DNA from 3 places in the Eubacterium sp. MSJ-33 genome. Region 3 is predicted to be linked to each of the others. Evidence: predicted binding sites of a transcription regulator. Region 3 holds the regulator's gene; each other region holds the start of a gene.
The links. The regulator LexA, encoded in region 3, represses DNA repair genes until DNA is damaged. The targets are predictions, from matches to a motif close to CNAACANNTGTTNG.
Positions count from the first base shown of each region.

Region 1: KP625_RS11340 (putative DNA modification/repair radical SAM protein) is a predicted target of LexA. The motif match lies at 2,427-2,440, and genes of this name have one in related genera.
Region 2: KP625_RS09800 (Y-family DNA polymerase) is a predicted target of LexA. The motif match lies at 1,877-1,890, and genes of this name have one in related genera.

Region 1 is NZ_CP076562.1:2,407,848-2,412,143, reverse strand. It holds gene KP625_RS11345 (TIGR03915 family putative DNA repair protein) at 1-737, opposite strand, end outside; gene KP625_RS11340 (putative DNA modification/repair radical SAM protein) at 747-2,384, opposite strand; gene KP625_RS11335 (ABC transporter permease) at 2,510-3,688, opposite strand; gene KP625_RS11330 (ABC transporter permease) at 3,675-4,296, opposite strand, start outside.
Region 2 is NZ_CP076562.1:2,074,871-2,079,166, reverse strand. It holds gene KP625_RS09805 (hypothetical protein) at 1-317, opposite strand, end outside; gene KP625_RS09800 (Y-family DNA polymerase) at 314-1,828, opposite strand; gene KP625_RS09795 (Hsp20/alpha crystallin family protein) at 1,998-2,432, opposite strand; gene KP625_RS09790 (alanine/glycine:cation symporter family protein) at 2,664-4,088, opposite strand.
Region 3 is NZ_CP076562.1:645,348-649,643, reverse strand. It holds gene yqeK (bis(5'-nucleosyl)-tetraphosphatase (symmetrical) YqeK) at 1-477, shown strand, start outside; gene rsfS (ribosome silencing factor) at 490-837, shown strand; gene KP625_RS02995 (HD-GYP domain-containing protein) at 839-2,029, shown strand; gene KP625_RS02990 (hypothetical protein) at 2,050-2,379, shown strand; gene lexA (transcriptional repressor LexA) at 2,457-3,083, opposite strand; gene hisZ (ATP phosphoribosyltransferase regulatory subunit) at 3,277-4,296, shown strand, end outside.

The sequences.
Region 1 (4,296 bases), 1.1 Mb from region 3:
CGTTTCCAGATTGGAAAGAGGTTCCGCTGGCAGATATAATTCTCGCGCTCTTTGATTCCAACCGCATGGAAAAATGTCTTCCACATATCGGTATATTCATCCTCATACTCTTCCGTCTTCCGAAGCGTCTCAAATTCCGCATCGGTCAGATAACGCAGGTAATTCGTCCCATCCTTCGGATGCACGCACGCGGTCTTCCTTGTATCATCAATGATCATCCAGTGTTCGGACGGCATGCGGTCTGCAAAATGTCTGCCGACCAGCATGATCACATCGCTTTTCGGTTCCAGATGGCACACATAGACTTTCCCGTCTAACGACTGAAACCGCGCAAATTCCCGGAAATGATGACTCTCATTCCCCACCTTCCGCCGCAGTTCCAATATCCGCATCACATGCGGATTCGTATAATAATCAAGCACGCGGCAGCCAACCGCGAATCCAACCCGCAGGAAATTATAGATTGCCTGCAATGCATCTTCCTCCGCGGAGAGTGTCGCATAATAGACATCCAGATATGCCTCATCCGAGATATCTCTCCGGATGGAACGAATCACCTTCTCTGCCTTTTCGGCATCGCCATCCACATGAATGTACTCATCGAACATCGTCTGTTGAAATACTGGCTCTTTCTTCACTTGTATCTGTTCGTGACCGATCCGCAAGGCTTCCACCCATGCATCGTAGATGCAGGTCATAATATCCTCCAGCCGGTCTTTACATGTATATATCTTCATAACTACAATCTACCCAATTCCGAAATCCGCCAGAGACATCTGCGTGAACGATTCATTCGCGTGCTCTGCCTTCCATATATCCTTCTGGTCGACGCCGGTCAACTGCCTTGTGATATACCCTTCCTCGATCGGTGTGTGATACATCTGCCTGCCACCACAGGTAATGAAATATTGTGCCCGTTTCAATACGACTCCCATCTTCTTCAAGGAAGCGAAATCGAGCCTGCCGTAACGTCTCGCGTATGTGATCCGTCCTGCCGATTTCGGTCCGATGCCCGGCACACGGAGCAGCATCGCATAGCTTGCCGTCTGCACTTCCACCGGGAATTGATCCAGATGCCGCAGTGCCCAGTCACACTTCGGGTCGACCAGTTCGTTGAAATTCGGCTTTTCCACGGATAACAATTCGTCCGCCTGAAATCCATAGAACCTGAGCAGCCAGTCCGCCTGATACAACCGGTGCTCCCGCAGGAGCGGTGGTGGTGTTCCGATCTGTGGCAATACCTTATCTTCATTCAGCGGAATATACGCCGAATAAAATACACGCTTCAAGTCAAAGCCCTGATACAACTGTTGTGTCGTCTGCAGCAACGTATAATCGCTCTCGCCGGTTGCCCCGATAATCATCTGCGTGCTCTGCCCCGCCGGTGCAAACCGCCGCCTTAATTTCGACATATCGAGCGGTGCAAGCTGATATGCGTTGTCCCATGTCAAAGCACTATCCAGAACCGTTCCATTCATCTTCGTAGCCAAATTCGCAATTGTATTCTGCATACCTGTCTCTCCAGTTACAGAAATATCTGAACCTGCGCCACGTTTCTTGCCTTGATCTCTGCTTCCATATGCCCCCGCATCATCACGCACAACATTTTCCGTTCCAAGTACAGCTTCCTTCTCCTTCATCAATCCTTCCGCAAACTGCTTCTTTGACTCAGTCCCGAAGATACTCTGCTTCAGAAACTGATTGCCCTTGCTTCTCTCCATGTGCGCGGATTTCCCGATTGCCATCCGGTGAGATGCGATTGTATTCCGCACCTTTCCCATCGGATCTAAGATTGTCTGCATTGTCTTATTCGGTGCCAGCGTCCGCAATCCTTCCTCCGTTGGCAGTTCCATATTCACGCTGATACGATCCGCCAGATATCCTGCTGCCGCAAGCAGTTCATCCGATGCACCAGGAATCGTCTTGACATGGATGTAACCGTTAAAATGATATTTCGTCCGAAGCAGAAGCAATGTCTCGCACATCTTCTCCATCGTATACGTCGGATTCTTCAGAACGCCGGAGCTTAAGAACAAGCCTTCAATATAATTCCGCTTGTAAAACTCCACCGTGAGCTCGCAGATTTCCTCCGGTGTAAAGGTTGCCCGCTTCACATCATTACTCGCCCGGTTGATGCAGTATTTGCAATCATAGACGCAGTGATTTGTCATCAGAATCTTAAGTAGCGAGATACATCTGCCATCCGAAGCAAAGCTATGGCAGATGCCGCATGCCGCTGCATTGCCGAGTTCTCCTTTCTTCCCCCGGCGATCCGATCCGCTCGACGTACATGCCACATCGTACTTGGCAGCATCCGCAAGAATCTGCAGCTTCTCCTGCGTTGTATATTCTTCTATGTAATTGTTCGTCATTTCTGTACTCATACTTATATTATACGAACAAGCGTTCTTAATTGCAAGTTTTTTCGAACACTCGTTTGTATTTATTCAGAATAACCAGAAAGCACAAAAACAGACGAAGCAGAATTTCCACTTCGCCTGTTTCAAGATTACGCCACTACCCGTTTCTTCGCCGACACGATATTCGCAACAATAATATAGAACACACCATATAAAGCCATCGCCAGCATATTGATAAATGCCGGTTTCAGCCCTGAAACACTCACCGTCTCCAGTGTCTTCAGATATTCATTCGTCTGAATATACCAGTACGCCGGAAAGATACGACCCACGGCAAGCACGCCATCCGGCAGCCATTCAACCGGGATAAATGCACCGCACAGAAATGCCGAGCCAAGTGCCACGACATTCACGATTCCATTAACCGCTTCCTTGTTGTTGAAGATGCTGGATATCAGGAACGCCATCGTCAGGGCGCACAACGTAAACACGAACGAATTTGCCAGATACATGGCACCCTGCGCACTGAACATTGCCTTTCCAACAATCACAAAACTGATCACACCATAGAACAGCCATAATGCCATCGCGAATAACAGATTCGACGCAAGCAGGATCGCATTGTGCTTCTTATAATTCATACTGCTGATCGTGATTCGCTTGCGGATCGGCAGCTCCTGAAAGCTCGTAAGCACCAGACAGATCACGAAGATCGCACCGGCAAGCAGACTGTAGCTTGCAAAATTATAATAACCCGCTGCCTTCGACATGCTGTTTGTATCAAGTGTCGTCGTCACATGCACGGTTGATGTCTGTTCCAAAGTCTGCGTGATATCCTTGCAGACTTCCTCCTCATTCAGGGATATGTTCATTTCATCCGGATTTGCCTGCAGAGCGGCATTCACGTAGTTTTGCTGTATGGCAAGATAGCTTTCGACCATCATCTGTGCGAAGCTCGCATCCGCCGACTGGCAGCTCTTATACCGAAGTTCCGGATTCTCTCCGTTCAGAACCGCCTGCCGGTAGCCCTGCGGAATATAGATTACAAATGCTACCTGCCGATAGAAGATTGCATCGTCTATGTCCTCTTCGCTTTTCAGTTCTTTCCGTTCACTGTGCGCTGCGATATAATCCGTAAAATTCTTCGTGATTCCGACATTTTCATCCTGATTCACAATGACGATTTCCGGCTTGTCTGCGGTGAACTGGCTCACCGTATCCCCGCTTTTTGCGTTGATGCCACCGAACAAAAGAAGCAGCACCGTATACAGGATCACCATGCCTTTACATTTATTCAATACATGCAGAAATGCTTTAAATACTGTCATACTTCTGCCTCCTTAATCCCTGTGCGGACACAAGCAGCATGAAGGCAGAGAAGATTCCAAGACTTGCTACATCCATCCAGAAACGCTTGTCCACACCATAATAATACAGCGCATAATATCCATCTGTGATCATCGCCGCCGGATTGATCTTGTCTAAGAACGGCACATGTTTCTCGATGATATATTTCATGGTAATTCCCATCATGCCAGACAGGAAACAGCATGCCATCGTGATGCCGATCAGTATTCCAAGCTTTCCGTTCTCGCCGGTCTTGACAACTGTAGTCACCATGATCGCAAGCGTCAGTCCAGCCAGACTTCCCGCAAGTGCCAGCAGGATCACATATGGCAGATTCTCCCCGTAATCGACCTTCATCACGAAGATCGTATACACAAATAGAATCGCAAGCCCGATCAACTGCGTACAATATGCGGCAAGCAGGGATGAAAACATCGTCTTCGCCTTGCTGATCGGAACAATGGCTGTACGCTTTCCGAGATTTCCCATGTTCGGAAGATTCCGGCTCAGTGCCGTCATTCCGAGGATACCGCCATACAAACAAGCCATCGCAATCAATGTGTAATACTCAATCATCGTATAACTCATA
Region 2 (4,296 bases), 1.4 Mb from region 3:
ATTTTCTTCAGAATACCGGTGTCCTTCACGTAGGCACCGCCCTCTTTTTTCGCATCCTTAATAAAATGCACGATCGACACTTCCGCATCTTTATGCTCTGCTAACCATTGCAGTTTCCGGTTTAGTTCCGCAACTTCATACTCATCGAGTTCTATCTCCTCCTCCGTCAGCCGCGCCGTCTCCCGCACAGCCTCATCATGTCCCGTAAGGGCCGCAAATGGGGCAAACTGTGCCGCGCGCATCATCCGGTCCATCGGCAGGTGCTTCTTCGACACCGGGCGCTCACGGTTAATAATATCACTATAATCCCGCCTCACGCTTTATGCCCTCCAATCTGATTATTCCTATCGCGCGCGGTTGCACCCTCTCGGAAATTCATTCCCCGGAGCACCGCATTTTTTCCGTATTTATGCTTGATTGCAAGCAATGCCTGCTGCATCTGCTCTTCCTTCGCTTCCTTCTCCTTCTCTGCTTCTTTCTCTTTTTCTAACACTGCATAGTCCGTGAATAGATTAAGCTGTTCAAAACCTTTTGATTCTTCCTTCACATCCTGCTTGCGGATCACACGGTTCGCTACGACATTCATCCGCCGCACAAGCAGCTTCTCATCTACGATTCGATCATATAAGCGAAGCACGGCTGCCTCAATCTTACTCGTTAAAGATGAATACCCTTCCAGATTCTCCGTACCATGTGCATGCTTTGGCACTTTCCGTCCATACCGGTCACTCGTCACCTCTCCGCAATATCCATTTGCCCCGGCAGACAGATTTTCGATATCATACCCCACTGTAAGTACCATCTGATTCGTAACAAGCCCTTTTTGAACCAGTTCCAGCACCAGTGCCTCCGTCATTTCCTGCACGACTACGCGCGCTTTTTCACATGTATAAGGACATTGCAGCACCTGCCCTGAACTGATGCTGTTGCTCTCCGGCCGATACGCCTTAATCTCCTCAATTGTACATGGCTCGTACCCCCATGCATGATCAATCAGCAATTCCGCATTCACACCAAAAAGCTTATATAACAGCTCCTCGTTGTAATAATCATTTTCTTCTCCCAATGAACACCTTGCGATATCACCCATCGTATACAGATTTTGTGCGTGCAGTTTTTTCTGATAACCGGCCCCCACCCGCCAGAAATCCGTCAATGGTTCATGATTCCACAGCAGTTTACGGTAGGTCATCTCATCCAGCTCTGCGATTCGTGCCCCACGTTCATCCGGCTGCATGTGCTTCGCCTCGATATCCATTGCAATCTTCGCCAAATACAGATTCGTTCCAATACCCGCTGTCGCTGTAATCCCTGTTGTCTCATATACATCCTGAATCATCGTCTCCGCAAGCTGTCGGGCAGTCATCTGATATGTATGAAGATATGCTGTCGCATCAATAAACACCTCATCTACTGAATAGACATGCATATCCTCCGATGCCACATATTTCAGATAAGTATCGTAAATACGGGTACTATATTTCATGTAATATGCCATCCGTGGTTTCGCAGCAATGTAATCAAGTGCAAGTCTTGGATCTGCCTTGACCTTGTTATTCTCATATGATGATCCGGTAAATTCCCGTTCCGGTGCAAATGCCAGCCTCTGACGATTGATCTCCTTCACCTTCTGTACGACCTCAAACAGACGCGCCCGCCCTGAGATACCATAGGATTTCAAAGAAGGCGAAACTGCCAGACAGATTGTCTTCTCTGTCCGGCTCTCATCTGCTACTACAAGGTTCGTCGTGAGCGGATTTAATCCCCGCTCCACGCACTCTACCGATGCATAAAACGATTTTAGATCAATTGCTATATACTGCCGCATATTGCTGCTCCTTACATCAAGCTTTCCCATATGTATTTATTCTAATACGGAACGTATGTTTTGTAAATATAATTGTATGATAGACAAAAAAGCAAAAAGGACGACCGCTTATACGGCGGTCGCCCAGTAAGAGAGGGGAAACGAAAAATCGTCTGACTAGCTATTTAAATTATCCTTCGATGGCAATGAATTTCTTCTCTTCCACCTGTGGTTTTGCTTCTTTCTTCGGTACAGTAATCTTCAAAACACCATCCTCGAATTTTGCCTTGATATCTTCCTGTGTAATCGCATCACCCACATAGAAGGATCTGTTGCAGGAACCTTCATAACGTTCCTTACGGATGTATTTGCCCTTGGCATCCTTCTCATCCTTAGAGTTCTTTGTCGAAGCCTTGATGATCAGGTAACCATCCTTTACTTCTCCGGTTACATCTTCCTTCTTGAATCCCGGAAGGTTCATATCAATCTCGTAACCGTCTTCCTTCTCGAACACATCGGTACTCATCAGATTCTGAGCCGGTACATCGTACTTATAGACACCAAAACTTGGTGTATCAAAAAAATCATCCATAAAACTATTTGTAAATAAACTTGGCATTAACATAAGCCATACCTCCTTTTATACTTCACAATGATCTGTGTTTGTTTTTATTTCCTTCCCACTCGGGTTCCCTTCTCTAGGCCTTCCCTCATGTTCTAGATGTACTATAACACACTTATTAGCACTCGTCAATAGTGAGTGCTAATAAAAATTGTGAAAAAAGTGTGAAGTCTTGCTTACGCAAAAACAGGCATGCCGCAACGATACAGCACACCTGTTTCAAAATCATGTTATTTACTTAAACTGATTCTGCTCTGCATGGCGCTTGAAGAAGTCCTTTGTCTCCTTCACAACCACACCACTCAAAGCGAAGATTGCGATCATGTTCGGAATCGCCATCAATCCGTTGAAGATATCCGCAATCGTCCATACTGCCTTTACTGTCATGTATGGTCCGATGAATACGGCTAAGATGTATAACCAGCGATATACAAGGATTGCCTTCTTGTTCTTGCCTGACAGGTATTCCAGACAGCGCTCCGAATAGTAATCCCATCCAAGGATCGTTGTAAATGCGAAGAATACCAGACACAGCATCAACAGGAACGCAGCTACCTGCTCGGAAATCGGAAGTCCCTCCTGGAATGCGTAGGTTGTTACCTGTACACCCTCTAAGCCTTCCTGCTGCCAAGCACCTGTCAATACGATAGAAAGTCCTGTCATCGTACAGATGATGATTGTATCAATAAATGTACCCGTCATAGAAACCAGACCCTGACGTACCGGCTCCTTTGTCTTTGCAGCGGCTGCAGCGATTGGCGCAGAGCCAAGACCGGATTCATTTGAGAAGATACCTCTTGCAACACCCTTCTGCATTGCAACAATCATCGTACCAACCACACCACCGGTCACTGCCTTTGGATTGAACGCGCCCTTTACGATTGTTACGAACGCATCCGGAATCTCTTTGATATTGCAGATGAGAAGCATCAGGCAAAGCAGAACATAAAGCACTGCCATAAAAGGAACGACGATCTGGGATACATTTGCAATACGCTTGATACCACCGATCAGCACAAGCGCCACACAGACACTCAAAATCAAAGATGCGATTACAACCGTCCACGAATATGTACCGATTCCGGGAATCTCTACGCTCCATGATTCATTCGGATCGAAGAATCCCTCGACAGCCGATGCAATACCATTTACCTGTGAGAATGTTCCGATGCCGAACAATCCTACACAGATACCGAAGAATGCAAAGATCTTCGCAAGCCATTTCCATTTTGTACCCATACCTTTTTCGATATAGTAAAACGGTCCACCAAGTGCATGATTATCTTCATCTACGACACGATACTTAACTGCAAGGAGTCCTTCTGCATACTTGGTTGCCATTCCGAAGAATGCAGCAAGCACCATCCAGAACAGAGCACCCGGACCACCGGCTCCGATCGCTGTTGCGACGCCGACGATATTTCCGGTTCCAATCGTCGCTGAAAGTGCCGTACAGAGTGCACCGAATGAGGTTACCTCTCCTTCGCCCTCTTCCTCATTTTTCACCATCCATTTCAGGGCAAGTGGCAGTTTACGGACCTGCAGCACACCCATGCGGATGGTAAGAAGGATTCCACCTGCAATGATCAAAATCATAAGCGGCGGACCCCAGACGAAATCATCTACTTTTGTCAAAAAGCTATTAATTGCTTCCCACATGTTTCCTACGATTCCTGATTTCATATTTTCAGTTTCCTCTCCTTTGTTTTATTTTAACAACATGTTCTCTATATTACACAGTTTTCCAGCTTTTGACAACATTTTTTCCTCAATTTATAAAGTTTTTTGTTTGTTTTATATTCATTATATTGCGAATGGAAAATTATATGTCAACAGATCCCACGGAAAAGCCGCCGAACTGGGAAAC
Region 3 (4,296 bases):
ATGGTGTATGGAGAAGATGTGGAGAAGGCCCGCGTGGCAGGACTGCTACATGATTGTGCAAAGGGGCTTCCGACGAAGACAAAACTGGAAAAAGCGAGAAAACATGGACTTCCGGTCAGCAAGTATGAGGAGAAGAACCCAGATATGTTGCACGCGAAACTTGGAGCGTATTATGCAAGATATAAATATGATGTGGTCGATCAGGTGATTTTAGATGCAATTACGTATCATACAACCGGTCGTCCGAACATGACAATATTGGATAAAATTATCTTCGTTGCGGATTATATTGAACCAAATCGGAAGATGCTCCCGGAGATGGAAGAAATTCGGAAGGAAGCTTTTACGAATCTGGATGTTTGTGTGATCCATATATTGAAGAATACGCTTGATTATCTGAGCAAGACGACGGCAGAGATGGACTATATGACGCAGAAAACATATGATTTTTATGTAGTTCATAATATGGAACTGTAAGGGAGACAGGATATGGGTGAGAATAAATTTCTTCGAACAATTGTAAAAGCGCTTGATGATAAAAAAGGAAATAATATCCGTGTAATTCGGATATCTGAAATTTCTTCCATGTGCGATTATCTGGTGATTGCAGATGGTTCCAACCGTAATCAGGTACAGGCAATGTGCAATAATGTGGAGCATGCGATGCGGGAAGCTGGTGCGGAAATGAAAAATCGGGAAGGTTATGCAAATGGAGGATGGATTTTGCTGGATTATTATGATATAATTATTCATGTATTTTCAGAAAAAGAGAGATCCTTCTATGATTTAGATCATATCTGGAGGGATGGAGAGCTTTTACAACCGGGGGAATATTAATTTGAATAGTAAAGAAAAACTGATTCAGGATAACTATAAGAAAGTAAATCAGATATCTGCCAGATGCATGCGTGTGATTGTAGCAATTCTGGCACTTGCGTTTTTGTATTGTTATTTCGGTACGGATATGGATGATTCCGTATTGATTGTTTTCTTTGCGTCGGCAATTTTTATTGCGTTGATTCCTACTCTGATTATCAACATATTAAAATTCGATCATGCACCTGTGACAAAGCATATTGTCATTATCTGTGTCTGTCTGATTGCAACACTGATGCTGACACTTTTGTCAACGTATGCATATCCAATCATGTTGTTCCCAATTCTTTTGGCATCACTTTATTATAACCAGACACTTGTTCTGTTTGCATCACTGCTGATGTCATGCGGTATTGTTGTATCTAATTATTTTTCATACCGTTTTTCAAATGTATTTATTGGATTTCCGTGCGAGACGTTCGAAGAGGCAATGTTATCTTATGTGGTTCCGCAGATTGTGGTTGTATTCGGACTTTCTGTTGCTGCATATTTTATTGTACAGCGAAATTCCATGATGATTAATTCGGCAATCAATATGGCGGTTACTATGCAGGATAACCAGACGGGGCTTATCTTCTCGTTTGCGGAGATCAGCGAGAGTAAATCGAAGTTTACCGGGGAACATATCAAGCGTGTTGCAGCCTATATGCGTGTATTAGCGAAGGCATCCGGTTTTGATGATGAATATGTGGAGATGGTATCAACGGCATCAATGATGCACGATATCGGTAAACTGATGATCAGCGAAGAAATTCTTGATAAACCGGATAAGCTGACGGACGAAGAATATCAGATTATGAAGAATCATGTCTTATATGGAGAGGCACTTCTGGAGAAATGTCCGGGTGAATTGATGCATCTGGCGTGCGTTCTGGCGAAAGAACATCATGAACGCTGGGATGGAACCGGCTATCTAGGTATGAAGGGCGAGGAAATTGCTTATATCAGCCGCCTGATGGCAGTTTGTGATGTGTTTGATGCATTGACCTCTGACAGATATTATAAGAAGGGCTGGTCGTTGGAAGATACGTTTGATGAGATTATTCGGTTATCGGGCAAGAGCTTTGATCCGAAGGTTGTCAAATTATTCATTCAGCATTTTGATGAATTCAAAGAGATACATAACCGTATACCGGACAAGCAAAAATACTAAAGAGAAATGGAGTACCTGCTATGTATAAAATTATGAATGCATACATGAGCAAGGTTCAGCTACAATCGGGACCGGAACTGCAGCAAAGACTTTGTGACATTGTAAATAGTATAAAAGAGATTAAGAGTTTTTCGGTCACAGAACACTTTAAACAATTTGCGATTAATATGAAACTGCAGTCGTTCTCTGTGGAAAAAGCAGCGGCAGTTTTTCATGAATTGCAAGGGAAGATTGCGAGTCCTTATTCGGCATTTTATGTCCGGTTTAACGAGGGAAGATGTGTACGATACCGGTTTATTACATGTAGGGAAGATAAACAGGGGATTTACTGTGATTTTATATTCAGTTAGATAGTATAGTAAGTAAAAAGACAGATTTCATTAGATATGAAATCTGTCTTTTGTATTAATGAAGTTAAATTCTATAATTAGAATGTTCGGAAAAGACCAATGACCTTTCCAAGAATCTGAAGTTCTCCGTCCTGTACGATGATAGGATCCATCGTATCATTTTCCGGCTGTAACCGATAATAACCGGATTCTTTGTAGTAGGTTTTTACGGTTGCGGAATCATCAATCAGAGCAACAACCATCTCTGTATTTCTTGCAGTCTGAGCTTCTTCACACATAACCAAATCCCCGTCGAAGATACCGGCATTGATCATACTGTCGCCTTTGACCTTTAACATGAATGTATTTTTCCCGTTCGCGTGCAGATATTCCGGTGGAATTGGAAAATACCCTTGAATGTTCTGCTCTGCAAGAATTGGTTCCCCACAGGTGACAGTACCGACAATCGGTACATTGATAACTTCTCTTCTGGAAAGATTAAATTCATCATCCAAGATTTCAATTGCGCGTGGTTTAGTTGGATCTTTGCGGATATATCCTTTTTCCTCCAATGATTCCAGATGTGCATGAACAGAAGAGGTGGATTTTAAATGAACTGCCTCACAAATCTCCCGTACAGCAGGTGGATAGCCCTTTTGCAAGATGCATTCTTTTAGATATTCCAATATTTCCCGCTGTTTATCAGTCAGGTTTCGATTCGCCATATCATATCCCCTTTCTTTCGATTTATAAACTAAAACTATGATAGCATAGAATACAAAAAAATGCAAACAAATGTTCTGCTTTCCGTTTCAAAACAAAAAACATCGGAAAAACTTTGAATTTTCGTAAGAAATGCAGTATAATATCCTAGACTTTGTATGTCGTTAGAAATGAGATATAAAAGGAGAGCAGGTTTTGAACGAAAAGTTATTACATACACCCGAGGGCGTCCGGGATATCTACGATGCCGAGTGTAAGAAGAAAAAGAAAGTGATTTCACGGATTCATCATGTGTTAGAGCTGTACAGTTATCAGGACATTGATACACCGAGTTTTGAATATTTTGATATTTTTAATATGGATAAGGGGTCTGCAGCTTCCAATGAAATGTATAAGTTTTTTGACCGCAATAACAATACATTGGTTCTGCGTCCGGACATCACACCAAGTATCGCAAGAAGCGTCGCAAAATATTATCCCGAGGAACAGCTTCCGATTCGTCTTTGCTATTCAGGAAATACATTTTTGAATACACATCAGCATCAGGGAAAGCTTTCTGAGTTTACTCAGATTGGTGGGGAACTTATCAATGATGACAGTTCTGCTGCCGATGCAGAGATTATTGCCTGTGTGATTCATTGCCTGCTTGCAGCGGGCTTAAAGGAGTTCCAGATTGAAATTGGCGAAGTTGAATTTTTCAAGGGGATGATTGAAGAAGCTGGGCTGGACGATGAGACAGAACAGCGAATCAAGGAGTACATTCATTCAAAGAATTTCTTTGGTTTGACAGAATTTGTGAATACACTGGAAATTCCGGAGGAACGCAAGGTTGCTTTGAAAAGCTTTGAGAGTCTGTTTGGTGGTCTGGATATGCTTGATTATGCAGAAAAGCTTGTGACAAATGATGCATCGTTGGAAGCGATTGCACGTATGCGGAAGGTATATAATGCGCTTACAAGTTATGGGTATGAAAAATACATCAGCTTTGATCTGTCTATGATTAACCGATTTAATTATTATACCGGAATTGTGTTCCGCGGTTATACATACGGAACAGGAGATGCAATCGTTAAGGGTGGCCGTTACAACAACCTAATGGAGAAATTTGGTAAGAAAGCTCCATCTGTTGGATTCGCGATTTATGTCGATGATTTGATGAGTGCAATCGCCAGAAATAAGATTGATGTAGGACTTGATTATTCCAATGTACTTGTT